3 regions of the Streptomyces sp. LZ34 genome follow, and region 2 is predicted to be linked to each of the others. Evidence: predicted binding sites of a transcription regulator. Region 2 holds the regulator's gene; each other region holds the start of a gene.

Region 1 (9,391 bases), 2.8 Mb from region 2:
CTTCACGCTGATCACCGTCACCTTCCCGGCGGGGCCCGCGCGGTCCCGGGCGCTGGGGCTGTGGGGGATGGCCGCGGCGGCGGGCGGCGCGGTCGGGGTGCTGGTGGGCGGCCTGTTCACCGAGTGGGCGGGCTGGCGGTCCGTCCTGCTGATCAACGTGCCGATCGTGGTCCTCGTACTGGCGGCGGCGCGGGCCGCGGTGGAGCGCGACCGGCGCGAGGGCCCGCGGCCCCGGCTCGATGTCGCCGGCGCGCTCCTGGTCACCGGAGGCATGACGGCGCTGGTGCTGGCGCTCGTACGGACCCAGACATACGCGTGGGGCTCGGCGACGACGCTGGGCACGCTGGGCGCGGCGCTGCTGCTGCTGGCCGCGTTCGTGGTGGTCGAGCGGCGGGTGGAGGGGCCGCTGCTGCGGATCGGGCTGCTGGGGCGGCGGCCGGTGCTGGCCGGGAACCTCTTCGTCCTGCTGCTCTTCTCGGGCCAGTTCGGGGCCTTCTACTTCGCCTCGCTGTACATGCAGCAGATTCTCGGGTACGGGTCGATCGCGACCGGGGCCGCGTTTCTGCCCTTCTGTGCCGGCAACGTGATCGGCGCGCTCGTCGCCACCCGCGCCGTGGCCCGGCTCGGCGTGCGGCCGCTGCTGATCGGGGGCGGGCTGCTGGGGGCGGCCGGGATGGGCTGGTTCGGGCTGGCGATCGGCGTGGACAGCGGCTTCGCCGACTCGGTGCTCGGCCCGTCGCTGGTCGCGAGCATCGGCATCGGCCTGTGTGTCGTCCCGCTCGGGACCGCGGCCACGACGGGCGTGCCGGCACAGGAGCTGGGCATGGCCTCGGGCCTGGTCAACAGCTCGCGGCAGATCGGCGGTTCGCTGGGTCTCGCGGTGCTGGCGACGGTGGCCGCGCACGCGGCGGGCGGTGACGATCCACGGTCCCTCGCGAGGGGCTACGCCACGGCCTTCGGGGTGGCGGGCGCGCTGCTGGCCGTGGCCGCGCTGAGCGCGGCGCTGCTGCTTCCGGGACGGGCGCGGGGCGCGGTTGCGGCGGTGGGTGCTTCCGCGGCGCCGGGTGCGTCCGGTGTCCCGGGCGGCGACGGCGGCGAGGTCACGGCGGCGTCATCGGTGAGGGCAGAGAGTCGAACTCGCCGGCCTTGATGCCGACGAGGAGCGATCCGAGCTTCGCGGGGGTGGTGGTCACGACTCTGTCGGGGTCATCGCTCTCGCGGAGCGCTATGTCGTCTCCTATGGAGGCGACCTCGACGCAGGCGTCTCCTTCGCCCTGGCCGGAGTAGGAGGACTTCTGCCAGTTGATGGTGCACATTCCCTTTGCCTGTTGCCTTCATCTGCCTGTTGCCTTCATCAAAAGCGCCGCACGACGGCGCGTACGAGGTCGCGCGACTCCTCGACGGGCAGAGCCACCTCCACCGTGCGGTCCAGGACCCCTCGGTACTTCCGCAGCTGGGACTCCGCGTCCAGGAACATCGAGCCGAGTGCCGAGTCGAACTGCACGGTGTCCAGCTGCGGCACGGGCCCCGAGGCGTAGGTGACCGTCGAGCCGGCGACCGGGAATCCGTCCGTGACGAGCGGGATGACGCGTACGGTGACGTTCTCGCGCTCCGACGCCTCCAGCAGCCGCTCCAGCTGGGCCTTCAGGACCCGCGCCCCGCCGAACCGGGTGTGCAGGGCGGCCTCGTGGATGACGAAGGTGCACGGCGGAGGGGCGTCCCGGTCCAGGATGTCCCGGCGCTTCATCCGGTGGGACAGCCTGCGGCGCAGCTCCGGCGGTGACCACGGGGGCACGGCCTGGCCCATCACCGCCTGCGCGTACTCCTCCGTCTGCAGCAGTCCCGGGATGTGGATGAGACCGACTACGCGCAGGCTCGCCGCGTAGTACTCCATTTCGGCCAGGTCGAGTCCGCCGGTGGCGATCAGGCCCCGGTACTCCTCCCACCAACCGCCCTTGCGCTCATGGGTCATGGCGGCGAGCGCGTCGATATACGCGCTGTCCGGGCAGGCGTAGATGGCGGCGAGGGTGCGGACGCGCTCCTCGCTCACCCCGAACCGGGCCAGCTCCAGATTGGTGATGTGGGTCCGGTTGATGCCGAGCCGGTCGGCGGCCTCCTGGATGCTGAGGCCCGCGTCCTCCCGCATCCTGCGCAGCTCGGTGCCCAACCGCTGTTGACGGGCGGTCGGGGCGGTCCTGGGTGGCATGTCCCTCCCATACGTGTCACCCTCGCGGGCTATTTGTCGGGGAAATTCAACGAATCCGTAGCACTTGTTTGCAGCCCTGTCCTACGGTAGGTGGCGTCACCGCTACGAAGCGTTGATCATCGTAACGGTACGCGTACCAACGGCCCCGTCGCAGGGAGTTGACATTGGGACCCGACCACGAGCCCGACGACAGCCCTGCGGGCAGTTCGCCCTCCCCCGGCCCCGAAGAGCCGTACGTGTACACGCTCCAGAGCACCCGCCGGGCCACCTCCCCCAAGATCTGCCGGGACTTCGTCGCCTGCGTGCTGAACTCCGTGGGCCATGAAGACCTCGTCGAGACCGCGACCGCCTGCACCTCGGAGCTGGCCACCAACGCCTATCTGCACGCCGAGGGCGACTCCCTGATGCTGCGCGTGATGATCGAGCAGCCCCGTCTGCGCATCAGCGTGTACGACGCGAGCACCGAGCTCCCCACCGGCGCGTACCTCCCGGAGGGCGACCGGATGTACGGGCGCGGCCTGGGGGTGGTCGCGGCGCTGGCCGACGAGTGGGGGACGGCGGACGGGGACCCGACGGGGATGTACGCCAAGGGCGTCTGGTTCGAGCTGAGGACCATAAAGACACTGAAGGCGCTGAAGGCCGGTGGCGGGGGCGGGGAACGGGCCTGAGGGGCCCTCGGCGGCCGTCAGCGGCCCTGCGCGGCCCTGTGCGGCCGTCGCAGCGCCCTGTGCGGCCCCCAGCGGCCCTGAGCCGGGCCGGGAGGCCCTAAGCCTGCGCCGGGTGCCCCAGGAGCATCGTCGGGGCGCCGCTCACCCGGGTGAGGAAGACCGTGCAGGAATTCACCCCTTCGAGGCGGAGCTTCTTCCGCAGCTCCTCGGGCTCGACGGCCGAGCCCCGCTTCTTCACCGTCAGGACGCCGACCTTGCGCTCGCGCAGCAGCGCCTTGAGCTTCTTGAGGTTGAAGGGCAGCACATCCGTGATCTCGTACGCGGTGGCGTAGGGCGTCGGGCGCAGATCGTCCGCCGTGACGTAGGCGATCGTCGGGTCGATGAGGCGGCCGCCGATCCGGGCGGCGACGTCCGCGACCAGGTGCGCGCGGATCACCGCGCCGTCCGGCTCGTACAGCCAGCGGCCCACCAGTCCCGGCTCGGGGTCCGGCAGCAGCCGGGTGCCGAGGAGGGAGTGGCGGTCGGGGAGCAGCGTGGCGCGGCGCATGCCCGGGCGGGTGGTGCCGAACCACAGCAGGGCCTCCTTCACATCGCCGTGGTCCGAGATCCACTCGGCCTCGGCGTCCGCGGGGACCGCGTCGTGCGGGATGCCCGGGGCGACCTTGAGGGCGGCGTGCGGGGCGGTGCGGGCGGCCCGGACGGCCCAGGACAGCGGCGGGGAGTACGCCTCGGGGTCGAAGACGCGGCCGCGGCCGCCGCGCCGGGCGGGGTCCACGAAGATCGCGTCGTACGGGGAGGTGTCGATCTCGGCGACGTCCGCGTGGCGCACCTCGATGAGGTCGGCGAGGCCCAGGATCTCGGCGTTGGCCCGGACCACCGCGCAGGTCAGCGGGTCCCGGTCGACGGCCAGGACGGGGATGCCCGCGCGGGCCAGCGCGACCGCGTCGCCGCCGATGCCGCAGCACAGGTCGGCCACTCGGCGCACACCGAGCTCGACGAGGCGGTCGGCCCGGTAGGCGGCGACGGAGGCGCGGGTGGCCTGTTCCACGCCGTTCGGCGTGAAGTACATGCGGTGGGCGTCGTCGGCGCCGAACTTCGCGGCCGCGCGCTGCCTCAGCCGCGCCTGGGTGAGGGCCGCCGAGACCAGCTCAGCGGGGTGGTCGCGGCGCAGCCGGGTCGCCGTGGCGAGCTCCCGCACCGGGTCGTAGTCCTGGAGCTCGCGGAGCAGCACCTGCCCTTCGTCGCGGAGCAGTGAGTCGAAGGCGTCAACGTCCACGTCGCCCATTCTCCTCGCTCCAGCGAGCGCGTTCGCGCCACCCGGCCGAAGATCGCTTATGTGATGATGATCAAGACTGGCCTTTCGAGGTGTCTCGTGTTGGTCGCGGCCGCGGCTCTGCTCGCGGGCTGCTCGGACATGGACGGAGCCGGTGCCGGGACGGCTGCGCGGGTGGACAAGGGCTCGGGCAGCGCCGCCGCATCGTCTGCGCCGTCGTTCATGTCGTCTTCCGGGGCCGGGGCCGGGGCCCATGCCCCGGGCGCGCACCACGGCTCGCCCCAGGCGCCGGGGCCGGGATCGGGTTCCGCGTCCGGTCCGGGTGCGGCCTCCGGCCTGCCCTCGCCCCCCGCCCCGGCTCCGGACGGCTACCGCCGCTGGGGGCTCGACGGGCCGCTGGAGACGGCGCCGCCGCCCTCGGCCAAACCGGCCCTCGTGCCGCCGGCGGCGGGCGCGCCCGCCGGGCCGCCGATCATCGACCATGTGCCGACCGACGACCCGGTCGTCTTCGTGACCATCGACGACGGCGCCGAGAAGGACCCGGCCTTTTTGCAGCAGGCCCATGACCTGGGGCTGCCGTTCACCGGCTTCCTGACGGACGACGTGGTGGCCGGCGGCTACGGCTACTTCGAGCAGCTGCGCCGGCTCGGCAACGGGATGCAGAACCACACGCTCACCCATGTGAGGCTGCCCGGTCTGGAGTACGAGCGACAGGTCCACGAGATCTGCGGCCAGCAGGAGATCCTCACCCGGCAGTTCGGCGCCCAGCCGTATCTCTTCCGCCCGCCGTACGGGGCGCTGGATGACGACACCGTGCGCGCGGCGGCGGCCTGCGGGGTGCGGGCGCTCGTGATGTGGTCGGCTGAGATGAAGGCCGGCGGGCTGGAGTACGCGTCCGGCGACCGGCTGCACTCCGGCGACATCGTGCTGGCCCACTTCCGCGGCCCCGCCCAGCAGGAGGGGCGGACGATGACCGATGTGATGACCTCGCTGCTGCGGGAGATCCAGGCGCAGGGCTTCGCCGTGGCCCGGCTGGAGGACTACCTCTGAGGGGCGCCGGCCGGTGCGGTTCGCCGGGCCGACGGGGCGCCGCGGCACCCTGTCGCTTGGCACTCTGGTTGACTGAGTGCTAACCGCGTCATAATGTCGTGGCTGGCACTCGGCATCGTGGAGTGCCAAACACAGCGACGGGCAGGTCCGGCACCCGCGACGACGGATCCACCTGGTCGCCACCTCAGACAGTTAACCCCGTGAGATCTCCGAAGGGGGAGGTCGGATCGTGACGACCGCCAGCTCCAAGGTTGCCATCAAGCCGCTCGAGGACCGCATTGTGGTCCAGCCGCTCGACGCCGAGCAGACCACGGCCTCTGGCCTGGTTATTCCGGACACTGCCAAGGAGAAGCCCCAGGAGGGCGTCGTCCTGGCCGTGGGCCCGGGCCGCTTCGAAGACGGCAACCGTCTCCCGCTCGACGTCTCCGTCGGCGACGTCGTGCTCTACAGCAAGTACGGCGGTACCGAGGTGAAGTACAACGGCGAGGAGTACCTCGTCCTCTCGGCTCGCGACGTTCTCGCGATCATCGAGAAGTAAGTCACCGAAGTTTGCCTGTGAGCCGCGCCCCGGTCCCCCTGTCCATACCGGGGTCGGGGCGCGGTTCGTTTGAGAGGACATACGCAACCCATGGCGAAGATCCTGAAGTTTGACGAGGACGCCCGTCGCGCCCTTGAGCGTGGCGTCAACAAGCTTGCCGACACCGTCAAGGTGACGATCGGCCCCAAGGGCCGCAACGTCGTCATCGACAAGAAGTTCGGCGCTCCGACCATCACCAACGACGGTGTCACCATCGCTCGTGAGGTCGAGGTCGAGGACCCGTACGAGAACCTGGGCGCCCAGCTCGTCAAGGAGGTGGCGACCAAGACCAACGACATCGCGGGTGACGGCACCACCACCGCCACCGTGCTGGCCCAGGCCCTGGTCCGCGAGGGCCTGCGGAACGTGGCCGCCGGCGCCTCCCCGGCCGCCCTGAAGAAGGGCATCGACGCGGCCGTCAAGGCCGTCTCCGACGAGCTGCTGGCCACCGCCCGCCCGATCGACTCCAAGAGCGACATCGCCGCCGTGGCCGCGCTGTCCGCTCAGGACAAGCAGGTCGGCGAGCTCATCGCCGAGGCGATGGACAAGGTCGGCAAGGACGGTGTGATCACCGTCGAGGAGTCCAACACCTTCGGTCTGGAGCTGGACTTCACCGAGGGTATGGCCTTCGACAAGGGCTACCTGTCTCCGTACATGGTCACCGACCAGGAGCGGATGGAGGCCGTCCTCGAGGACCCGTACATCCTGATCCACCAGGGCAAGATCTCCTCGATCCAGGACCTGCTGCCGCTGCTGGAGAAGATCATCCAGGGTGGCAACAAGCCGCTGCTGATCATCGCCGAGGACGTGGAGGGCGAGGCCCTGTCCACCCTCGTCGTCAACAAGATCCGCGGCACCTTCAACGCCGTCGCGGTGAAGGCCCCCGGCTTCGGCGACCGCCGCAAGGCGATGCTCGGCGACATGGCCGCGCTCACCGGCGCCACCGTGGTCGCCGAGGAGGTCGGCCTCAAGCTCGACCAGGTCGGCCTGGACGTGCTGGGCACCGCCCGCCGCGTGACCGTCACCAAGGACGACACCACCCTCGTCGACGGCGGCGGCAACTCCGAGGACGTGGTCGGCCGGATCAACCAGATCAAGGCCGAGATCGAGGCCACGGACTCCGACTGGGACCGCGAGAAGCTCCAGGAGCGGCTCGCCAAGCTGGCCGGCGGCGTGTGCGTGATCCGCGTCGGCGCCGCCACCGAGGTGGAGCTGAAGGAGAAGAAGCACCGTCTGGAGGACGCCATCTCCGCGACCCGCGCCGCGGTCGAGGAGGGCATCGTCTCCGGTGGTGGCTCCGCGCTCGTCCACGCCGTCAAGGTGCTGGAGGACAACCTCGGCAAGGACGGCGACGAGGCCACCGGTGTCGCGGTCGTCCGCCGCGCCGCGGTCGAGCCGCTGCGCTGGATCGCCGAGAACGCGGGCCTTGAGGGCTACGTCATCACCTCCAAGGTGGCCGAGCTCGAGAAGGGCCACGGCTACAACGCGGCGACCGACGAGTACGGCGACCTGGTGAAGGCCGGCGTCATCGACCCGGTCAAGGTCACCCGCTCCGCCCTGGAGAACGCGGCGTCCATCGCCTCCCTGCTGCTCACCACCGAGACGCTGGTGGTCGAGAAGCCGGCCGAGGACGAGGCGGAGGCCGCGGGCCACAGCCACGGTCACTCGCACTGACGCGCCCACCGCGCACTCACGTCAGGCGCGGTCACCCCCTCGCGGGGGTGACCGCGCCTCACGCGTTCCAGGGGCCTTCCGGGGCGGCGGGGCGGCCCTCCGGGGCGGCGGCCGGGGCCCGGGGGGTCAGCGTCCCTTGGGCTGCCCCTTGGCGTTTCCCTTGGGGGGCCGCCCCACGTTCGACGAGACGACAGAGACCGCCGCCCGCGGCGCCAGCTTCGCCAGCCCCGTCATGGCCTTGTACCGCGGATCGGGGATCGACAGCGCCTTGCCCCGCGCGAAGTCCTTGAGCGCCGCCGTCACCAGCTTGTCCGCGTCCAGCCACATCCAGCTCGGCACGCTGTCCGGCTTGATCCCGGCCCGCGCGTGGAACTCGGTCCGTACGAACCCGGGGCACAGCGCCATCAGCCGCACCCCCGAGCTCGCCAGGTCCTTCGCCGCGCCCTGCGTGAACTGCACGACCCAGGCCTTGCTGGCCCCGTATGTGCCGCGCGGAAAGAACGCCGCGATCGAGGCGACGTTGATCACCCCGCCGCGCCCCCGGGCCCGCATGGTCTCGGACGCGGCGGTGGTGAGCCGCAGGACGGCCTCGCAGTGCACCTTCATCATCCGCAGCTCGTCGGCCAGGGACACCTCGAGATAGCGGCCCTTGTTGCCGAAGCCGGCGTTGTTGACGAGCAGATCGATCGGGTGCTTGCGGTCGCCGAGGCGCGCCTCGACCGCCGCGATGCCGTCATCCTCGGCCAGGTCGGCCCGCAGCACGTCCGCCTCCACCCCGTGGCGGTCATGGAGGTCGGCGGCCTGTTCGCGCAGCCGCTTCTCGTCCCGCGCCACCAGCACCAGATTGTGGCCGTCCGCCGCGAGCCGGCTCGCGAAGGCGGCGCCGATGCCCGCCGTGGTTCCCGTAATCAACGCAGTCGTCATACGCGCACGTTAGCGGCCACGGCGGGGGTCGGAGCGCACTCGTCCGGATCAGTTCTCCGGCGGGATGGAAAGTGTTCCGATATACGAGAGCGCGGTCTCCCGCGCCTCGGGGCGGAGCGCGTCGCCCGCCGCGAGCACCCGCGGCAGCAGGGCGCGTTCGGTCGTGGTGGCACGGAAGAGGAGGCCCACGGTCACTTCGTGGTCGGGCCGGTGCACGATCTCGACCGGGTCCCCGGCGCGGATCTCGCCCGGTTCGAGAACCCGCAGATAGGCGCCGGGCACGGCGGCCCGGGTGAATCGCTTCACCCAGCGCTCCTCGCCCAGCCAGCCCGCGAAGGTCCGGCACGGGATGCGTGGGGAGGTGACTTCGAGCAGCAACTCGGGGCCGATCCGCCAGCGCTCGCCGATCCGGGCGCCGGTCACGTCGAGGCCGCGGGTGGTGAGGTTCTCGCCGAAGACGCCGTTCGACAGCTCGCGGCCCAGCTCGCGCTCCCAGGCGTCGAGGTCCTCGCGCGCGTAGGCGTACACCGCCTGGTCGTTCCCGCCGTGGTGGCGGAGGTCGCTGACCGTGTCGCCGACGAGTCCGCTCGCGGCCTCGCCCTTGGGGCCCGGGGCCATCACCCGCACCGGCCCGTCGGCCGGGCGCTTGTCGATGCCGGTGCCGCCGGAGGGGGCGTCGGTGTACTCGACCGGCTTCAGACGGCCGAGGTTGACGGTGAGCACGGTCAGCGGGTGCGAGGGCCCGGCCTCGGAGATACGGGTCATGGCGGCACGCTAAAGGGCCGCGATGGCGCGGCTCAAAGGTTCGAAGTTTTGGACGTTCGGATGTTCGGATGTTCGGGCGTTCAAAGCGCCAACGCGATATTCCAGATCGTATCCAAGGATCGCTTATGCTCGAAGCATGATCGAGCCTCGTCATCTGAGGGTGCTGCGCGCCGTGGCCGCCACGGGATCCTTCTCCGCGGCCGCCCGTGAGCTGGGCTGCACCCAGCCCGCCGTCAGCCAGCAGATGAAGGCCC
Region 2 (9,391 bases):
TAGGTGACGGTGCCGGTGACCTTGATGGTGCGGTCGTCATCGGTCTTGCCCCGGCAGTGGACGGAGGCCTTCGCGTCCTGCGAGGGGCCGGACGTGTGCTTGCCCTTCACATCCGCGTTGCATGTCATCCAGCGCACGTCGATGCCGCCCTTTTCGAGCGCGCGCGTGCTGACCCGGTCCGTGGTGACCGCCACCCCGATGGCGTTGAGCCCGGTGTCGTCCCTGGGCTCGCACGCCGCCACCGCGACGATCGTCAGGGCCGCCGCCACCCCCGCGAAGAGCGCGTTCCTTTGATGCCTCATTGCCCCCATAGACAGAGGTTCCCACCGGAGCGGGGGGATCCGGAAGAGCACACTCGGCCACATGATCCGCCGGGCGTGCGAGGGCGGTCGGGGGCGCCCGGGGCGCCCGGGGGCAGGTGCGTCAGCCCCAGCGCCCCGTGCGGCCCAGGAGCAGCGCGGCCGCCGCCGTTCCGGCCGTGGAGGTGCGCAGCACGGTCGGGCCCAGGCGGTACGGGCGCGCCCCCGCCTCGGCGAAGGCCGCCAACTCCTCGGGTGATACGCCCCCTTCCGGGCCGACCACCAGCACAACGCTTCCCTCGGCGGGCAGCGGCGCGGTCGCGAGCGGCTCGCTGCCCTCCTCGTGCAGCACAGCGGCGAAGTCGGATTCGGCCAGAAGCCGAGCAACCTGGCGGGTCGTCATCGCGTCCGCCACCTCGGGGAAGATGAGCCGACGCGACTGCTTGCCCGCCTCCCGGGCCGTCGACCGCCACTTGCCCAGCGCCTTCAGGCCGCGCTCGCCCTTCCACTGGGTGACACAACGCGCCGCCGCCCAGGGCACGATGGCGTCCACGCCGGTCTCCGTCATGGTCTCCACGGCCAGTTCGCCGCGGTCCCCCTTCGGCAGCGCCTGGACCACGGTGATCCGCGGGCTCGGCTGCGCCTCATGGCGCACCTCGGCCACCTCGACCAGCAGCCGGTCCTTGCCCTCGACCGCCGCCACGACGCCGAACGCGCCCGTACCCGCCCCGTCCGTCAGCACCACCGGCTCGCCCACGCGCAGCCGGCGCACCGACACGGCATGCCGCCCCTCCGGCCCCTCGAGCGCCAGCCGCGCCCCCACGGCCGCCCCCGCCAGGGAGTCGGCCAGGAAGACGGGTGCGGTCACGACACCGCCCCTCTGTCCCGCATGACGCCCAAACCCTCACGTGCCGCGTCCAGTTCGGCCGCCAGCACCTCCACCAGCCGCGCGGCGGGCAGCTCCCGGGCCAGCCGGTGGCCCTGCCCCGCCCACAGCGCCATGCCCTGCGGATCGCCGGCCTTCGCCGCCGCCTTCCGCAGCCCCGAGGTGAGGTGGTGCACCTGGGGGTAGGCGGCCGGGGCGTATCGGCCGTGCTCGCGCATAAAGCGGTTGACCAGCCCGCGCGCGGGGCGCCCGGAGAAGGCGCGGGTCAGCTCCGTACGGCCGAACACCGGGTCGGTCATGGCCCGCTTGTGCAGGGCGTTGGCCCCCGACTCGGGGCAGACCAGGAACGCGGTCCCCAGCTGGGCCGCGACCGCGCCCGCCGCCAGCGCCCCGGCGATCTGCGAGCCGCGCATCAGCCCGCCCGCCGCGATGACCGGAATCTGCACGACCTCCCGGACCAGCGCGAGCAGCGACAGCAGGCCGAACCCGGCGCCCGTCCCGTCGGCGCGCGGGTCGTCGCGGTGGGTGCCCTGGTGGCCGCCCGCCTCGACGCCCTGTACGCACACGGCGTCGGCGCCCGCCCACTGGGCGGACTGCGCCTCGGCGGGCGAGGTCACGGTCACCACCGTCCGCGTCCCGGCCCTGCCGAAGGCGTCGAGGACGGCGCGGGTGGGGCAGCCGAAGGTGAACGAGACGACCGGGACCGGGTCGTCGAGGAGGATCGCCAGCTTGGCGTCGTACGCGTCGTCGGAGCCCGCGTCGGGGTCGCCCAGCGGGGTGTCGTACCAGGCCGCCTCCCCGGCGAGCTGCTCCCGGTAGACCTCCACGGCGGCGGGGTCGGCGGTGAGCGGCTGCGGCATGAACAGGTTCACGCCGAAGGGCCGGGCGGTCTCCCCCCGCAGCTGCTTGATCTCCTGGTACATCGCCTCCGGCGTCTTGTAGCCGGCGGCGAGGAACCCGAGGCCGCCGGCCTCGGAGACGGTGGCGGCCAACTGCGAGCAGGAGGCCCCGCCCGCCATCGGGGCCTGCACGATCGGGTACCGAAAGAGATCGGTCAGCGCGGAGGACATGGCGACATCGTGTCATGTCCTCCGCGCCGGTCAGAACCCGGCTCAGGGCCGCGCCCTTCGGGTCGGGCCAGCCGCCTAACGCCCGTTGAACGCATCCTTCAAGCGCGAGAACAACCCCTGCTGCCCTGGCTTACTCCATCCCCCGGGGGCCACCCCCGGACCCCCGGCCGGGCGCCTACCGCCCGTTGAACGCATCCTTCAGACGCGAGAACAACCCCTGCTGCCCTGGCTTGAATTCGCCCACCGGCCGCTCCTCGCCCCGCAGCTTGGCCAGCCGCCGCAGCAGCTCCTCCTGCTCCGGGTCGAGCTTGGCCGGGGTCTGCACCTCGACATGGACGATCAGGTCGCCGCGGCCGCCGCCGCGCAGGTGGGTGACGCCGCGCTGGTGGAGCGGGATCGACTGGCCGGACTGGGTGCCGGGCCGGATGTCGACCTCCTCCAGGCCGTCGAGCGTCTCCAGGGGCACCTTCGTGCCCAGCGACGCCGCCGTCATCGGGATGGTCACCGTGCAGTGCAGGTCGTCGCCCCGGCGCTGGAAGACCGGGTGCGGCAGTTCGTGGATCTCCACGTACAGATCGCCCGCCGGGCCGCCGCCCGGGCCGACCTCGCCCTCGCCGGCGAGCTGGATCCGGGTGCCGTTGTCCACACCGGCCGGGATCTTCACGGTCAGCGTCCGGCGCGAGCGGATCCGCCCGTCGCCCGCGCACTCCGGGCACGGGGTCGGCACCACGGTGCCGAAGCCCTGGCACTGCGGGCACGGCCGGGAGGTCATGACCTGGCCGAGGAAGGACCGCGTCACCTGGGACACCTCGCCCCGGCCGCGGCACATGTCACAGGTCTGCGCCGAGGTGCCGGGCGCCGCGCCCTCGCCGCTGCACGTCGTACAGACGACCGCGGTGTCGACCTGGATGTCCTTGGTGGTCCCGAAGGCCGCCTCGGTCAGCTCCACATCGAGGCGGATCATGGCGTCCTGGCCGCGCCGGGTCCTGGACCTCGGGCCGCGCTGCGACGCGGTGCCGAAGAAGGCGTCCATGATGTCGGAGAAGTTGCCGAAGCCCGCGCCGAAGCCGCCCGCGCCGCCCCCGGCGCCGCCCGAGGCGGACAGCGGGTCCCCGCCCAGGTCGTAGACCTGCTTCTTCTGAGGATCGGACAAGACCTCGTAGGCGGCGTTGATCTCCTTGAACCGCTCCTGGGTCTTGGGATCCGGATTCACGTCCGGGTGCAGCTCACGCGCGAGCCGGCGGAATGCCTTCTTGATCTCGTCCTGCGAGGCATCACGCCGCACGCCCAGGACTGCGTAGTAGTCCGTCGCCACTTACGACTCCGCCAGGATCTGTCCGACGTAACGTGCCACTGCGCGTACCGCTCCCATCGTTCCGGGGTAGTCCATGCGGGTCGGTCCGACCACGCCGAGTTTGGCGACCGCCTCGTCGCCCGAACCGTAGCCGACTGCCACGACCGAAGTGGAATTCAGGCCCTCGTGAGCATTCTCATGCCCGATCCGTACGGTCATGCCCGAGTCCTTCGCCTCGCCGAGCAGCTTGAGCAGAACGACCTGCTCCTCCAGCGCTTCGAGCACGGGCCGGATCGTCAGGGGGAAATCATGCCCGAAGCGGGTGAGATTGGCGGTGCCGCCGATCATCAGCCGCTCCTCGGTCTCTTCGACCAGCGTCTCCAGCAGGGTGGCCAGGACCGTCGAGACGGTCCCCCGGTCCTCCTGCTCGAAGGCCTCGGGCAGGTCCTGCACCAGCCGCGGCACATCCGAGAACCGCCGGCCCACGACCCGGCTGTTCAGCCGGGCCCGCAGATCCGCGAGCGACTCCTCGCTCACGGGCGCCGGGCAGTCCACCATGCGCTGCTCGACCCGGCCGGTGTCGGTGATCAGCACCAGCATCACCCGCGCCGGGCTCATCGCCAGCAGCTCCACATGGCGGACCGTCGAGCGGGTCAGCGAGGGATACTGCACCACCGCGACCTGCCGGGTCAGCTGCGCGAGCAGCCGGACCGTGCGCCCCACCACATCGTCGAGGTCCACGGCGCCGTCCAGGAAGTTCTGGATGGCCCGCCGCTCCGGCGTGGACAGGGGCTTCACCCCGGCCAGCTTGTCGACGAAGAGCCGGTAGCCCTTGTCCGTGGGGATGCGCCCGGCGCTGGTGTGCGGCTGGGCGATATAGCCATCGTCCTCCAGCGCCGCCATGTCGTTGCGCACCGTGGCCGGGGAGACGCCCAGCCGGTGCCGCTCGGTGAGCGCCTTGGAGCCGACCGGCTCCTCCGTGCCCACATAGTCCTGGACGATCGCACGCAGTACCTCGAGTCTGCGTTCGCTGAGCACCGCGCACCTCCAGTCCAGCCGTCTCATCAGGTCTTCCCCCTGGCACTCAATGGTCACGAGTGCCAGAACCCCTCAGCCAGTGTACGGCGGGGTGCCGTGGCCGGGGCAAGAGCCGCCGCTTTGCCACTGCCCCTGTTGGCGTCGTTGGCGTCTGTTGGCGTCTCGGTTTGCCTCTGCCCCCGCTAGCGTCTCCGTATGGACACCCGTTGGGAAGAGGCGCGCTGGGAAGATCTCGCGCCGTCCGTCGCCCGGTGCCGTCTGCCCGGCTGGGACGCGACCGTCGGCGCGATCGCCGGCCGGACCGGCGTCCTGGTCGTCGACACCGGCGCCGACCTGGCCGAGGGTGCCTGGGTACGCCGCGAGATCACCCGGCTCTTCGGCCGCCGCCCCACTCACATCGCCCTCACCCACCCCCACTTCGACCATGTCTTCGGCACCGCCGCCTTCGCGGGCTGCGAGGTGTACGGGGCCGCCGGGCTCGACGAGCTGCTGCGCCGCGAGCGGGACACGCTGCGCGAGGACGCGGTGCGCCACGGCGCGGACCCCGACGCCGCCGCCGGGGCCGCCGACCATCTCGTACGCCCGCACCACCTGGTGTGCGGCGAGCTCACCCTGGACCTGGGCGACCGGCCCGTCCTGCTGGCGAACGTGGGCCCCGGCCACACCGCCCACGACCTGGCCGTCCTCGTCCCCGGCCAGGCCCCGGGCGAGCCCGAGGTGGTCTTCTGCGGCGATCTGGTCGAGGAGTCGGGACCGCCCCAGGCGGGCGCCGACGCGATCCCCGGACAGTGGCCCGCCGCCCTGGACCGGCTGCTCGCCCTCGGCGGCGAGGACGCGCTGTACGTCCCCGGGCACGGCGCCGCCGTGGACGCCCGTTTCGTCCGGGCGCAGCGCGATGAGCTCGCCGCTCGTTTCGGCGTGTCCTCCTGACGCCGGCGCTAGGGTCACTCGGATGCGACAGTACGACCCGGACCTGACCCCGCCCTGGAAGCGCCAGGCGCCCGCGCCCGAGGTGCCCGCCGAGCCCGACCTGGTCGTCGAGGAGGTCACCACCGGGTTCTGCGGCGCCGTGATCCGCTGCGAGAAGACCGCGCAGGGCCCCACGGTGACTCTGGAGGACCGCTTCGGCAAACACCGGGTCTTCCCCATGGAACCGCGCGGCTTCCTCCTGGAGGGCCGCGTCGTCACCCTGGTGCGCCCCCGCGCCGCCGCCCCCACGGCCCCGCGCCGCACCGCCTCCGGCTCCCTCGCCCTCCCTCAGGCCCGCGCGCGCGTCGCCCGCGCGGGGCGCATCTACGTGGAGGGGCGCCACGACGCGGAGCTCGTCGAGCGGGTGTGGGGGGACGACCTGCGCATCGAGGGCGTGGTCGTGGAGTACCTGGAGGGCATCGACGACCTGCCCGCGATCGTCCGCGACTTCTCCCCCGGCCCCGACGCCCGCCTCGGCGTGCTGGTCGACCACCTGGTCCCGGGCACGAAGGAGTCCCGTATCGCGGCCGAGGTCACCGGCGAGCACGTGCTGATCGTCGGGCACCCCTACATCGACGTGTGGGAGGCCGTGAAGCCCTCCTCGGTCGGCATTGCCGCCTGGCCGACGGTGCCGCACGGCCAGGACTGGAAGACGGGCGTCTGCCGGGCGCTGGGGTGGCCCGAGAACACGGGGGCGGCCTGGCAGAGGATCCTGTCCTCGGTCCGCTCCTACAAGGACCTGGAGCCGACCCTGCTGGGGCGGGTGGAGGAGCTGATCGACCATGTGACCGTGGGCGGTCCGGACGGGCCGTAGCGGGGCCCGTCCGGGCGTCGGGGCATGCGAGCGTCACGTCATCCGGGCGTCGGGTCACCCGGGCGTCGGGTCATCCTCACGCCGTCGGGTCAGGCGGGCGTCCGGACAGGTGTCAGTCCACCAGATCGCGCACCACCGCGTCGGCCAGCAGCCGCCCCCGCAGGGTCAGCACCGCCCGGCCCTCGCCGTACGGCTCCGGCTCCAGCAGGCCGTCCGCCACGGCCCGGGCCGCCGCGGCGGCGCCCGCCGGGGCCAGCAGGTCCAGCGGGCAGCCCTCCACAAGCCGCAGCTCCAGCAGGATCCGCTCCACCCGGCGCTCCTCGTCGGTCAGCATCTCGCGGCCCGCCCCCGGGGACCGGCCCTCGCTCAGCGCCTGCGCGTACGCGCCGGGGTGCTTCACGTTCCACCAGCGCACGCCGCCCACATGGCTGTGCGCGCCGGGACCGGCGCCCCACCAGTCCGCGCCGCGCCAGTACAGCTCGTTGTGGCGGCACCGGCCGGCGTCCGACGTGGCCCAGTTCGACACCTCGTACCAGCGGAACCCGGCCGCCGACAGCGTCTCCTCCGCGATGAGATACCGATCGGCGTGCACATCGTCGTCGGTCATCGGGACCTCGCCGCGCCGGATCCGCCGGGCGAGCTGGGTGCCCTCCTCGACGATCAGCGCGTACGCCGACACATGGTCGGGCCCGGCGCCCAGCGCGGCCTCCAGCGAGGCGCGCCAGTCCTCGTCGCTCTCCCCCGGCGTGCCGTAGATCAGGTCCAGGTTCACATGGTCGAACCCGGCCGCCCGAGCCTCGGCCACGCACGCCTCCGGGCGGCCCGGGGTGTGGGTGCGGTCCAGCACCCGCAGGACATGCTGCCGGGCGCTCTGCATCCCGAACGAGACCCGGTTGAACCCGGCCTCCCGCAGCTGTTCCAGATACCGCGGGTCGACCGACTCCGGGTTGGCCTCGGTGGTGACCTCGGCCCCCTCCGCCAGCCCGAACTCGTCCCGGATGGCGCCGAGCATCCGCCCGAGGTCGGCGGCGGCCAGCAGGGTCGGGGTGCCGCCCCCGACGAACACGGTCTCGACCGGCCGGGGGTCGTCCCCCAGCACCTTGCGGGCGAGGCGGACCTCCTCGGCGACCATCTCGGCGTAGTTGTCGCGGGAAGCGAGCACGCCGCCGGAACCGCGCAGCTCAGTGGCGGTGTAGGTGTTGAAGTCGCAGTACCCGCAGCGCGTCGCGCAGTAGGGCACATGCAGATAGAACCCGAGCGGCCGGTGTGCCGCCCCGGCCACGGCGCTCGCGGGCAGCGCGCCGTCCTCGGGCATGGGCTCGCCATCGGGCAGTACGGAAGGCATGCCCCCCATTGTCCGCCATCGGGGCAGCGCCCCGAACGCCTCGCGGCCTGGGGCGGCCCGCCCCAGGCCTCCGAGCCCCCCCACGCGGTGGAACCCCGCCCCCGGTGTCGGGTAGGGACGGGGGGAGGGAGAGATCCGTCCGGGCGCCGCCCCTACCGCGCCCGCAGCACCAGCATCGCCAGATCGTCGTCCGGCGGCTCGACCGCGAACGCGTGCACCGCCTGCCGGATCCGCTCCGCCACATCCCCCGCGTCCAGCCCCACGCAGTCGCCGAGCAGCGACGCCAGCCCGTCCCCGTCGTCGAACTGCCGGGCGCCCGATCTGTGCTCCGTGACCCCGTCCGTCACACACACCAGCGTCTCCCCGGGCGCCAGCTCGAAGGTCTCGCTCTCGTACGTGACGTCGTCCACGACGCCCAGCAGGATCTGCGGCTCGGCGACGGTGCGCACCGACCCGTCGGGCCGGAGCACCAGGGGCAGCGGATGTCCCGCGCTGGCGAGCGTGCAGCGGATGCCGTCCTCGCCGTCCTCGCCCAGCGGCACGAGCTCCCCGTACAGCAGCGACAGGAACCGCGACACCCCGCCGCCCACCGGCAGCCCCACGCCCGCCGCCACGGCCTCCGCCGCGCCCTCGACCGCGGCCTCGACGGCCTCCTCCCCCAGCATCCGGTTGAGCCGTTCCAGGACCGCCCCCACGCCGTATCCCTCGCGCGCCAGCAGCCGCAGCCAGGGCCGTACGAGCCCGGTCACCACGGCCGCCTCCGGCCCGTTCCCGCACACATCGCCCAGGACGAAGACCCAGCGGCCGTTCCCCGCCGGGAAGATGTCGTAGAAGTCGCCCCCGGCCGAGATGCCGCCGGTCGGCTCGTACACCACCGCCGACTCCACGCCCGGGATCCGCGCGATATGGGACGGCAGCAGCCCGCGCTGCAGCACCCGGCTGATCGTCGCCTGCCGCGTGTACTGCCGGGCGGACGACAGCGCGAGCGCGACCCGGCGGGCGAAGTCCTCGACCAGGTCGGCCACCTCGCCCGGCACTCGCATCAGCCCGGCCCGGCCGAGCAGCAGCGTGCCGACGGTGCGCCCGTTCGCGATGAGGCGGCAGGCCAGGGCCGCGCCGCCGGGCCCGTAGGCGGAGGGGTCGCTGGGCCACGCCCAGGGCACGGCTCGGCCGCGCGCGGTGGCGGGCAGCTCCAGCGGCTCCTTCTCGAGCACCTGGCGGAGGGTCTCGATCCGGCTCTCGCTCGCGTGCCACACCTGGGCGAGCCGCGGCGGGCCGCCTTCCGCGTCGAGCCACACCGCGCTCCAGTCGGCGAACCGCGGCACGAGCAGCTGGGCGGCCAGCGAGGTCACCATGTCCTCGTCGAACTGCCCGGCCAGCAGCTCGGACGCCTCGGCGAGGAAGGACAGCGCGCCCTCCCGGACCCAGTCGGCGTCGGTGTGGCGGACGCCGACGCGCCGGGGGGCGGGGGCCAGGAGTTCGACGGCGTACGCATCGCCACTCAGCGAGTCGCCGCTCGACGGGTCGCCCTTCAGCGAGTCGTCCTTCAGCGAGTCGTCCTTTGAGGAGTCCCCGTTGAGGGAGCCGTCCTTGGGGGAGCCGTCGGTGGGCAGTGAGCCACCCGGAAGCGGCTCACCCGGAAGCGGTTCGCTCGGAAGGGCGACGGCCTCGGCCGG
Region 3 (9,391 bases), 3.1 Mb from region 2:
TCAAGTCCGAAGGCGCTGCCGCCGGTCAGCACGACGGCGTCGACGCGCTGGACGAGATTGCGCGGGTCGAGGGCGTCGGTCTCGCGAGTGCCGGGGCCGCCGCCTCGGACATCGACCGCGGCGACCACACCTCCCTCGGGGGCCAGTACGACGGTCGCGCCGGTGAGCCATCCGCCGCCGGTCCGCCGCGCATGGCCGACGCGCAGCCCGGGTACATCCGTCAGGGCGTCGACCTGGCCGGGGCGGGCGGGTCGGGGTGTCGTCCGGTCGGTATCCATGGGCGCTATGCGTAGCACGGAAGCCGCGGCGAAGGGGCCGCCGGCGCAGGGGCGCTCGCACGGGGCCCTCATCAACAGGACGTTCATCAGACGTTGATTGGTCAACGGCAGGCTGTGCGATATGCCGTTCGCCCGCGTCCGAAGGAAGACCAACGTGCCCCGTACGTCTCGGACGGAGGAGCTCCCGACCCTGGTCGCCGCCATGCGGCAGATGCCCCGGGTGGCCCTCCGCTGGATCAGTGAGCCGGACTGCGAGGAAGAGCTGACGCACGCCGAACTGCTGGACCAGGCGGGTCGGGCGGCGGCGGCGCTGACCAGGCTCGGCGTGCGCGCGGGGGACCGGGTGGCGGTGCATCTGCCGCTGATCCCCGAGTCAGTCATCGCCACGCTCGCCTGCGGCCGCCTCGACGCCGTACGCTCCACCCTCCCCGTCGGGCTGCGCACCGATGAGCTGCGCGACCGGCTGGCGGGGATGGACGCGAAGGTGCTGATCACCGCCGACGGCGACTGGCGGCGCGGGGAGCCGCAGGCGCTCAAGCCGCTGATCGACCGGGCGCTGGCGGGCAGCACGAGGATCCCTAAGGTCCTGGTCGTCCACCGCCTGGCCCGCCCCGTGTCCTGGACGCCCGGCCGGGACCTGTGGTGGCACGACCAGCTGGCCGACGCCCCCGCCGACGCGCCGTCCGACCGGTCGTACTCTTGATGCATGAGCACCGCCCCCGACCCCGGACCGCGCGACCCGGCAGCCGCGCTGATCTTCGACGATCCGCTGGCGCAGCAGTCCTCGGACGACACGGACCGCGGCTGGGGTGAGCGTCGGCCCGGCGGCGACACCGGTGATGGCACCGACAGCGCCGCGGACTTGGCCCGCTTCCTCGACGAGAAGCCGCCCCACCACCTCTGAGCTCTGGAACCCCGAGGGCTCAGGTGCTCGATTCGCTGCCGCGCAGCGCGACCAGCTCGTCCCTTATCTCGCGGAGCAGCGCGATCTCGGCGCTCTCCGTCTCGGCCTGCTTCTCTTCTTCCTGCCGCTCCTTGGCGGCCTTCCGAGCCAGATAGCGCGACATCGGCAGCACCATCAGGAAGTACACCACCGCCGCCGTGATCAGGAAGGTGAGCACGGAGCTCAGCACGGTCCCCCAGAGGAGGGGAATGCCCCTTGTGACCTCGCCCGCGGCGTTCGTCTCGCAGGGGGCCTCCAGGCAGGAGCGGTACTTCTCCAGGTCCTTGGTGCCGAAGGCGCCGACGACCGGATTGATCAAGCCCTTCACTATGGAGTTCACAACACCCGTGAACGCGGCTCCGACCACGACCGCGACGGCCAGATCGATGACGTTGCCGCGCATCAGGAAGGCCTTGAAGCCCTCCACGACGCTCTTCTTCTCCTCGCTCAACCCTTTGCCTCTCTCTCGCCGCACCGGTTCTGGAGCGGACGGTTCCGCAACTTACGGTCAAGATCGGCACAGCGCCACCGCCAACCTCGATGTGGCCGCCGCACCGGCCAGGGCCGCCGCGGTCGGCCGCGGCACGGCGAGCACCACCAGCGCTCCGCCTCCCGCCGCTCCGAAGTCTCCGGTCTCGACGTCAGCCGCCGCCACACGCCCCGGCCGCGGCACCGCGGTCACCCGCGCGCCACGAGCGACCACGTGCGCGGCGGCGGGGCCACGGTCCTGACCGGCGCCCAGCGTGGCCAGCACATCCACTCGGTCGCCGGGGCGCAGCAGCCGCACTGCCGCCCCGTCGGCGATTCGGACCGGCGCGGACACCACGGCCGGACGCGGCTCGCGTCGGCCGCTGTCCGGCGGCGAGGACGCCGCCGGACGCGGGTTGGGGCCGCCGGAGGGCGCGGCGGCGGCCAGCGCGGCCGCGGTCATCGCCAGACCCGCCGCCATCGAGCGCCGTCGCCGCCGTAACGCGCGCCGCAGCCGATGTCCGCCGCGGCCCACCCGCACCGGCCCGAACTGCGGCACCACGCCCGTCGGGGGAGTGCGCCGGGCCCGCTCGGCCCAGGACGGAGCCGAGCGCGGCCGGGATGCGGCTGAAAGCGACGAAGGCAATGAAGAAGATGAAGGAGGCGAAAGAGAGGGTGAAGGGGATGGAGAGCGGAGGAACGGGTCGGACACGGCAATCACCGCCTGTCGTGAGAGGCCGGGAGCTTCTGGCCCCTTCACGATGCCCGCCCTCGCCAAATCCCGCTCGGGCCTGTGCACAACCCCCAGGGTGTGGATAACTCCGTCACTCGCGCGGGTAAGCCCATCGACCGCTACGGCAGTTCGATCCCCAGGTCCCAGCCGTCGTGCCCATGCGCGCACAGGCAGTCCCGCGCCTCGGTGGCCGGCAGTGCGCCCACCGCGTCGAACAGCACGTCGCGCAGCCGCTCCAGGTTCTCCCCGAACACCCGCAGCACCTCGCCGTGCGAGACTCCCTCGCCCGTCTCCGCCCCCGCGTCGAGATCCGTGACCAGCGTCAACGACGTGTAGCAGAGCTCCAGTTCACGGGCCAGCACCGCTTCCGGATGCCCCGTCATGCCGACCACCGACCACCCCTGTGCCGCATGCCACCGCGACTCGGCCCGGGTGGAGAAGCGCGGCCCCTCGATCACGCACAGGGTGCCGCCGTCCACCGGCTCCCAGTCGCGCCCGCGCGCCGCCGCCACCGCGACCTGCCGCCCCGTGGGGCAGTACGGATCGGCGAAGGTGGTGTGCACCACGTTCGGCACCCGCCCGTCCGGCAGCGCCTCGCCGTCGAAATAGCTCTGGGCGCGGCCCTTCGTACGGTCCACCAGCTGGTCCGGCACCAGCAGCGTCCCCGGTCCGTACTCCGGCCGCAGCCCGCCCACCGCGCACGGGCCGAAGACCTGCCGCACGCCGACCGAGCGCAGCGCCCACAGATTGGCGCGGTAGTTGATCCGGTGCGGGGGGAGGTGGTGCTTGCGGCCGTGGCGCGGGAGGAAGGCGACCCTCCGCCCCGCGACCTCGCCGAAGAAGAGCGAGTCGCTCGGCGCGCCATAGGGGGTCTCGACGGTGATCTCGGTCACATCGTCGAGGAAGGAGTAGAACCCCGACCCGCCGATGACCCCAATCTCCGCTATCTCCGCATGTGTGCTGCTGGTCTCCGCCATGCGATCACCCTAAGACTTATCCCGTAAGTGATTTCCGGGCAGTCTGAAGAAGGCCGTGACTTCGTCGGATTGTCGTCGTTCTCATGGTGGGCTGCAAGAAGCCCCGTCGAGTCAACCACGGCGAGACGCCGCACCTTCGGGCCGCGAGTCACGTGGCAGCTCGCCTACCACGCATCCAGCCTGGTGGCGCGCCTCTGCTCGACAGATTCCGGACATGCGCCGTGGCAATCCCGGATGAGACCCGACCCGCGAACGAGCGGCACAAGGACCACGCCGGAGCGCTGCGACCGCATACCGGACCATCCCACCAAGACCTACGGGATGGCTCTTAGCCAGCGCCGTCCGCGCATACGACATCCCGCCGCCTCCCTCAGAGGGAGACGGCGGGATGTCGTATGCGCTTTTGAGGCGGCCGAGGCGGCCACAGGGGCGGCAGCCGCGCGTCAGGCGGCCGACGAGGTGCTGCTCGACGTGGTCGACGACGAAGAACTCGACGAAGAGCCCGACGAGCCCGAGGAAGAGCTGGAGGAGGACGACGAAGACGTGTCCGACGAGGAGGAGGAAGACGAGGAGCCCTCGCTCTTCGCGGCCGCCGGCTTGGCCGAGCCGCCGCCCTTGCTGCCGGACGAGGAGCCGCGGCTGTCGTTCCGGTAGAAGCCCGAGCCCTTGAAGACGATGCCGACCGCCGAGAACACCTTCTTCAGGCGTCCGTTGCAGTTGGGGCACTCGGTGAGCGCGTCGTCGCTGAACTTCTGCACCGCCTCGAGGCCCTCGCCGCACTCGGTGCACTGGTACTGATAGGTCGGCACTTACTCCTCCTGGCACTCTCACTCGATGAGTGCTAACGACGCTCAATAGTGCAGTATTCCCGCCCGCCAGTCCACTGCGGCGGGCCATACGGTGACCCATGACACGCGGCTCGACCCGCCGGCCACGCGGCCCGACCGTCACTGGCCGGTCGTGCCCAGCCAGCCTGCCAGCTTGCCGCCCCGGCCCACCGCCCGCAGCCGCTCCTCCGCCGCGTCCCGCACCGGGTCCGTGGCCACGACCAGCAGCTCGTCCTCGCGCCGCAGCACGGTCGAGGGCTGCGGCACAAAGCTCTTCCCGTCCCGTACGACCAGGGTGACCGCGGCCCCCGTCGGCAGCCGCAGCTCGCCGATCTCCACGCCGTGCATCTTGGAGTCCCTGGGGATCGACACCGACAGCAGATGCCCGCGCAGCCGCTCCAGCGGCGCCGACTCGATGCCGAGGTCCGCCGCCGCCTCCTCCTCGCCCAGGCGCAGCCGGCGCGCGAGCCAGGGCAGCGTCGGGCCCTGCACCAGGGTGTAGACGATCACCAGCACGAAGACGATGTTGAAGACGCGGCGGCTTTCGGGCACGTTCGAGACCATGGGGATGGTGGCGAGCACAATCGGCACCGCGCCGCGCAGCCCCGCCCACGACAGCAGTGCCTTCTCCCGCCACGGCACCCGGAAGGGCACGGTGCTGACCAGCACCGAGACCGGCCGGGCCACCATGGTCAGCGCCATCCCGACGCCGATGGCCGGCCAGACGTCGTCGCCCAGTTCGTGCGGGGTCACCAGCAGGCCGAGCAGCACGAACATCCCGATCTGCGCGATCCAGCCGAGCCCCTCGGCGAAGCCGCGCGTCGCGGGCCAGTGCGGCAGCTTCGCGTTCCCCAAGATCAACGATGCCAGGTAGACGGCGAGGAAGCCGGAGCCGTGGGCCAGCGCCCCGCCCGCGTACGCGATCACGGCGATCGCCATCACCGCGATCGGGTACAGGCCCGAGGCGGGCAGCGCCACATGCCGCAGGCCGTACGCCCCCAGCCAGCCGATCGCCAGCCCCACCACGGCGCCGATGGCCAGCTCCAGGGCGATCTCGCCGAGCAGCGCGTACCACGGGTCGATCACGCCTTGGGCGGAGAAGGCGACCACCAGGATCACCACCGGGGCGTCGTTGAAGCCGGACTCGGCTTCCAGGGCGCCCGTGAGTCTCCTGGGCAGCGGCACCTTGCGCAGCACCGAGAAGACCGCCGCCGCGTCCGTGGACGACACCACCGCACCGATGATCAGCGCCTGCCGCCAGTCGAGCCCGACCAGGTAGTGCGCGGCCGTCGCCGTGACCCCGACGCTCACCGCGACCCCCACCGTGGACAGCACCGCGGCGAGCGGCAGGGCGGGTTTGATTTCTCGCCACTTCGTGCCGAGGCCACCCTCGGCCAGGATGACCACAAGGGCGGCATACCCGAGGACCTGTGTGAGCTCGGCATCGTCGAAGACGATGCCGATCCCGTCCTGCCCGATCGCGACGCCGAGGCCGAGGTAGATGAGCAGGGTCGGCAGCCCGCTGCGCGTCGAGACCCTGACGGCCGCCACGGCCACCAGCAGGACGAGTGAGCAGATCAGCAGGAGTTCGTTGAGGTGGTGGACAGTCAGGGGCCGAACCTTTCTCACAGGAGCGGCCGGAAGGCTCCCCGACCGACCGGAACTTCATTGCCTTACCTAACATTTTACGGGTTCTTGACGCGAGTGGCTCACATGGATTTTTCGCGGGTGGTGGCCGGTGGGTGGCCCCAGTCATGACTCCGCGTAGGGGCGGCGACAGCGCTGCGCCTATGGTTGCTCCAGCACTCCAGGATCACCCTGCCCCTCGAAGGACAGCGATGCCCGCCAACAAAAACGGCCCTTCTGGCAAAAAAAAGAAGGGGCGACGTGCCCGCCTGATCGTGATCGCAGTCGTGCTGCTGCTCGTGGGGGGCGTCGGATACGGCACGTACTGGAGCATCAGTACGGTCCGTGCCTCTTTCCCGGAGACCACGGGATCGCTGCAGCTCCAGGGGCTGTCCGGGCCTGTACAGGTCAAGCGCGACGGCAATGGGATACCGCAGATCTACGCCGACACCCCCGAGGACCTCTTCCGCGCCCAGGGGTTCGTCCAGGCCCAGGACCGCTTCTGGGAGATGGACGTACGCCGCCATATGACGGCCGGTAGGCTCTCGGAGATGTTCGGCTCCGGACAGGTGGAGACCGACGCGTTCCTGCGCACCCTGGGCTGGCACCGGATCGCGCAGCGGGAGTACGACACCAAGCTGTCGCCGACCACCAAGAAGTATCTGCGGGCCTATGCCGACGGGGTCAACGCCTATCTCGCGGACCACCAGGGCAAGGAACTGTCCGTCGAGTACGCGGCCCTGGAGTTCGAGCACGACTACAAGCCCGAGAAGTGGACCCCGGTCGACTCGGTGGCCTGGCTCAAGGCCATGGCATGGGATCTGCGCGGCAATATGCAGGACGAGGTCGACCGCGCCCTGGCCTCCAACCGCCTGAGCGCCAAGGAGATCGAAGAGCTGTACCCGGCCTACCCGTACAGCCGCAACAAGCCGATCGTGGACGGCGGCGCGGTGGACGGGACCACCGGCGCGTTCGACCCCAAGGCGAGCGCGTCGGACACCTCCGCCGACTCCACCGCGAACGGGGTCGCGGGCGCCACCCAGGGCTTCCAGACCCAGCTCTCCTCGCTCTCCAAGACCCTCGACGACGTCCCGGCGCTGCTCGGCCCGAACGGCACCGGCATCGGCTCCAACTCCTGGGTGATCGCGGGCCGGTACACGACCACAGGCAAGCCGCTGCTCGCCAACGACCCGCACCTGGCCCCGCAGCTGCCGTCCGTCTGGTACCAGATGGGCCTGCACTGCAACCAGGTCAGCACCGCGTGCCCGTACGACGTGGCGGGCTTCACGTTCTCCGGCATGCCAGGGGTCGTCATAGGCCACAACCAGAACATCGCCTGGGGCATGACCAACCTGGGTGCGGACGTGACCGACCTCTACCTGGAGAAGGTCACCGACCAGGGCTACCTCTACGACGGCAAGCAGGTCCCCTTCAAGACCCGCGAGGAGACCATCAAGGTCGCCGGCGGCAAGTCCCGGACGATCACCGTCCGCTCCACCCGGCACGGCCCGATCGTCTCCGACCGCGACGACGAGCTCGGGGACGTCGGCAAGAGCGCACCGGTCGGCAGCGACGTCGGCGACGTGGCCCCCGACCGCGGCGACGGCTACGCGGTCGCGCTGCGCTGGACCGCACTGGACCCGTCCAAAACCATGGACGCGGTCTTCGGGCTCAACACCGCCAAGAACTTCACCGACTTCCGCAAGGCGGCCCGCGACTTCGCCGTCCCCTCCCAGAACCTGATCTACGCCGACACCAAGAACCACATCGGCTACCAGGCGCCCGGCAAGATCCCCACGCGCGCCAAGGGGGACGGCCGCTACCCGGCGCCCGGCTGGGACTCGCGCTACGAGTGGAACGGCTACATCCCGCAGGCCGAGCTGCCCTGGGACTACGACCCCAAGCGCGGCTACATCGTCACCGCCAACCAGGCCGTCATAGGCAAGGACTACAAGTACCAGCTGACCGACGACTGGGGATACGGGGCGCGCAGCCAGCGGATAACCGACCTGATCGAGTCGAAGATCAAGGACGGCGGCAAGATCTCGACCGACGACATGCAGTCCATGCAGATGGACAACAGCAGCGAGATCGCCGAGCTGCTGACCCCGTACCTGCTGAAGATCGACGTCAAGGACAGCTTCGTCAGGGGCGCGCAGAAGCTCCTGGAGGGCTGGGACTACACCCAGGACTCGGACTCCCCGGCCGCCGCCTACTTCAACGCCGTTTATCGCAACGTCCTTATGCTCGCGTTCGGAAACAAACTCCCGAAGGAGCTGCGGGTGGAGGGCCAGTGTCTGCGGGTCCGCCCCGCCGATGACTCCGGCCCCGCCGAGGACCTGAACGGCAAGGCCCGGCTGGTCACCGAGTGCGGCCAGCGCGACGCGGCGTCGGCCCAGCCGGACGGCGGCGACCGCTGGTACGAGATCCTCCGGAAGATCATCAAGGATCCGAAGAACCACTGGTGGAAGACCACCGGCACCCGCCTCGAGCCCGCCGCGACCAACCGGGACGAGCTTCTGGCCCAGGCCATGAAGGACGCGCGCGCCGAGCTCACCGCCAAGCTGGGCAAGGACATCAACAGCTGGAGCTGGGGCCGGCTGCACCGGCTGACGCTGAAGAACCAGACCCTGGGCACCGACGGCCCGGGCGTGGTGCAGTGGCTCCTCAACCGCGGCCCCTGGAACCTGGCCGGCGGCGAGGCCGCGGTCAACGCCACCGGGTGGAACGCGGCGGGCGGCTACGGTGTCACCTGGGTGCCGTCCATGCGGATGGTCGTCAACCTCGACGACCTGGACAAGTCGCGGTGGATCAACCTCACCGGCGCCTCCGGGCACGCCTACAACGCGCACTACACCGACCAGACGGAGAAGTGGGCGAAGGGCGAGCTGCTGCCCTGGTCCTTCAGTAAGAGCGCGGTGAAGAAGTCGACGGACGACGAGCTGGCGCTCACGCCCTGACCCCTTCCCCGTCCGCGCTGACGCACGCCCCCCGCGAGACCCCCGCCCGTACGGCGGGCAGGTTTCGCGGGGGGCGTGCGGGCGTATGGGGACCGAAGCGGTGCGCCTACAGGGCCGGGGAAGCGGTACGCCTACAGGGCCCGGAAGCGGTGCACCGCCGAGGGCGTCACCGCCGCCTGCACCGGCCGGTCGTGGGCCTCGCCCGGGACCTCGTCCAGCACCTCGCCGTCGTACAGCAGCACCACCAGCGCCGGGCGGGCCCCCGCCCGGTCCAGCCGGGCCAGCACCCGGTCGTACGAGCCGCCGCCGCGGCCCAGGCGCAGTCCGCGGCGGTCCACCGCGAGCCCGGGCAGCAGCACGACGTCCGCCCCGGTGACCGCGTCGGGGCCCAGCCGCGGTCCGTCCGGCTCCAGCAGCCCCCGCTTTGCGCGCACCAGCCGGTCGGGCCCCTCGTCCTGGCCCCAGTCGAGGTCGTTGTCCTCCCGCAGAACCGGGAGCAGCACCCGTACGCCCCGCGCGCGCAGCGACTTCCTCAGGTCCCGCGTGCCGGGCTCGCTGCCCACCGAGACATACGCGGCC

What was found. Region 2 encodes HrcA, which represses chaperone genes, less so after heat shock. Its sites were predicted from a motif close to TTNGCACTCNGNNNNNCNGAGTGCNAA; they were not measured.
Region 1: a site for HrcA is predicted at 5,254-5,280, ahead of groES (co-chaperone GroES). Genes of this name have one in related genera too.
Region 3: a site for HrcA is predicted at 4,218-4,244, ahead of ACWY4P_RS21455 (FmdB family zinc ribbon protein). Genes of this name have one in related genera too.

Annotation. Positions count from the first base shown of each region.
Region 1 is NZ_CM132680.1:5,685,961-5,695,351, reverse strand. Features, by position in the region: gene ACWY4P_RS22700 (MFS transporter) at 1-1,150, shown strand, start outside; gene ACWY4P_RS22695 (DUF397 domain-containing protein) at 1,101-1,316, opposite strand; gene ACWY4P_RS22690 (Scr1 family TA system antitoxin-like transcriptional regulator) at 1,355-2,206, opposite strand; gene ACWY4P_RS22685 (ATP-binding protein) at 2,371-2,874, shown strand; gene ACWY4P_RS22680 (class I SAM-dependent methyltransferase) at 2,972-4,159, opposite strand; gene ACWY4P_RS22675 (polysaccharide deacetylase family protein) at 4,247-5,197, shown strand; gene groES (co-chaperone GroES) at 5,427-5,735, shown strand; gene groL (chaperonin GroEL) at 5,826-7,448, shown strand; gene ACWY4P_RS22660 (SDR family NAD(P)-dependent oxidoreductase) at 7,575-8,372, opposite strand; gene ACWY4P_RS22655 (MOSC domain-containing protein) at 8,421-9,137, opposite strand; gene ACWY4P_RS22650 (LysR family transcriptional regulator) at 9,274-9,391, shown strand, end outside.
Region 2 is NZ_CM132680.1:8,477,668-8,487,058, reverse strand. Features, by position in the region: gene ACWY4P_RS35740 (hypothetical protein) at 1-302, opposite strand, end outside; gene ACWY4P_RS35735 (16S rRNA (uracil(1498)-N(3))-methyltransferase) at 424-1,167, opposite strand; gene ACWY4P_RS35730 (nitronate monooxygenase) at 1,164-2,255, opposite strand; gene dnaJ (molecular chaperone DnaJ) at 2,431-3,570, opposite strand; gene hrcA (heat-inducible transcriptional repressor HrcA) at 3,571-4,587, opposite strand; gene ACWY4P_RS35715 (MBL fold metallo-hydrolase) at 4,783-5,517, shown strand; gene ACWY4P_RS35710 (DUF3097 domain-containing protein) at 5,540-6,370, shown strand; gene hemW (radical SAM family heme chaperone HemW) at 6,483-7,715, opposite strand; gene ACWY4P_RS35700 (SpoIIE family protein phosphatase) at 7,868-9,391, opposite strand, start outside.
Region 3 is NZ_CM132680.1:5,351,934-5,361,324, reverse strand. Features, by position in the region: gene ACWY4P_RS21485 (P1 family peptidase) at 1-278, opposite strand, end outside; gene ACWY4P_RS21480 (AMP-binding protein) at 433-981, shown strand; gene ACWY4P_RS21475 (hypothetical protein) at 985-1,182, shown strand; gene mscL (large conductance mechanosensitive channel protein MscL) at 1,202-1,672, opposite strand; gene ACWY4P_RS21465 (RcpC/CpaB family pilus assembly protein) at 1,730-2,251, opposite strand; gene ACWY4P_RS21460 (S-methyl-5'-thioadenosine phosphorylase) at 2,542-3,399, opposite strand; gene ACWY4P_RS21455 (FmdB family zinc ribbon protein) at 3,843-4,208, opposite strand; gene ACWY4P_RS21450 (potassium/proton antiporter) at 4,347-5,855, opposite strand; gene ACWY4P_RS21445 (penicillin acylase family protein) at 6,065-8,812, shown strand; gene ACWY4P_RS21440 (5-formyltetrahydrofolate cyclo-ligase) at 8,944-9,391, opposite strand, start outside.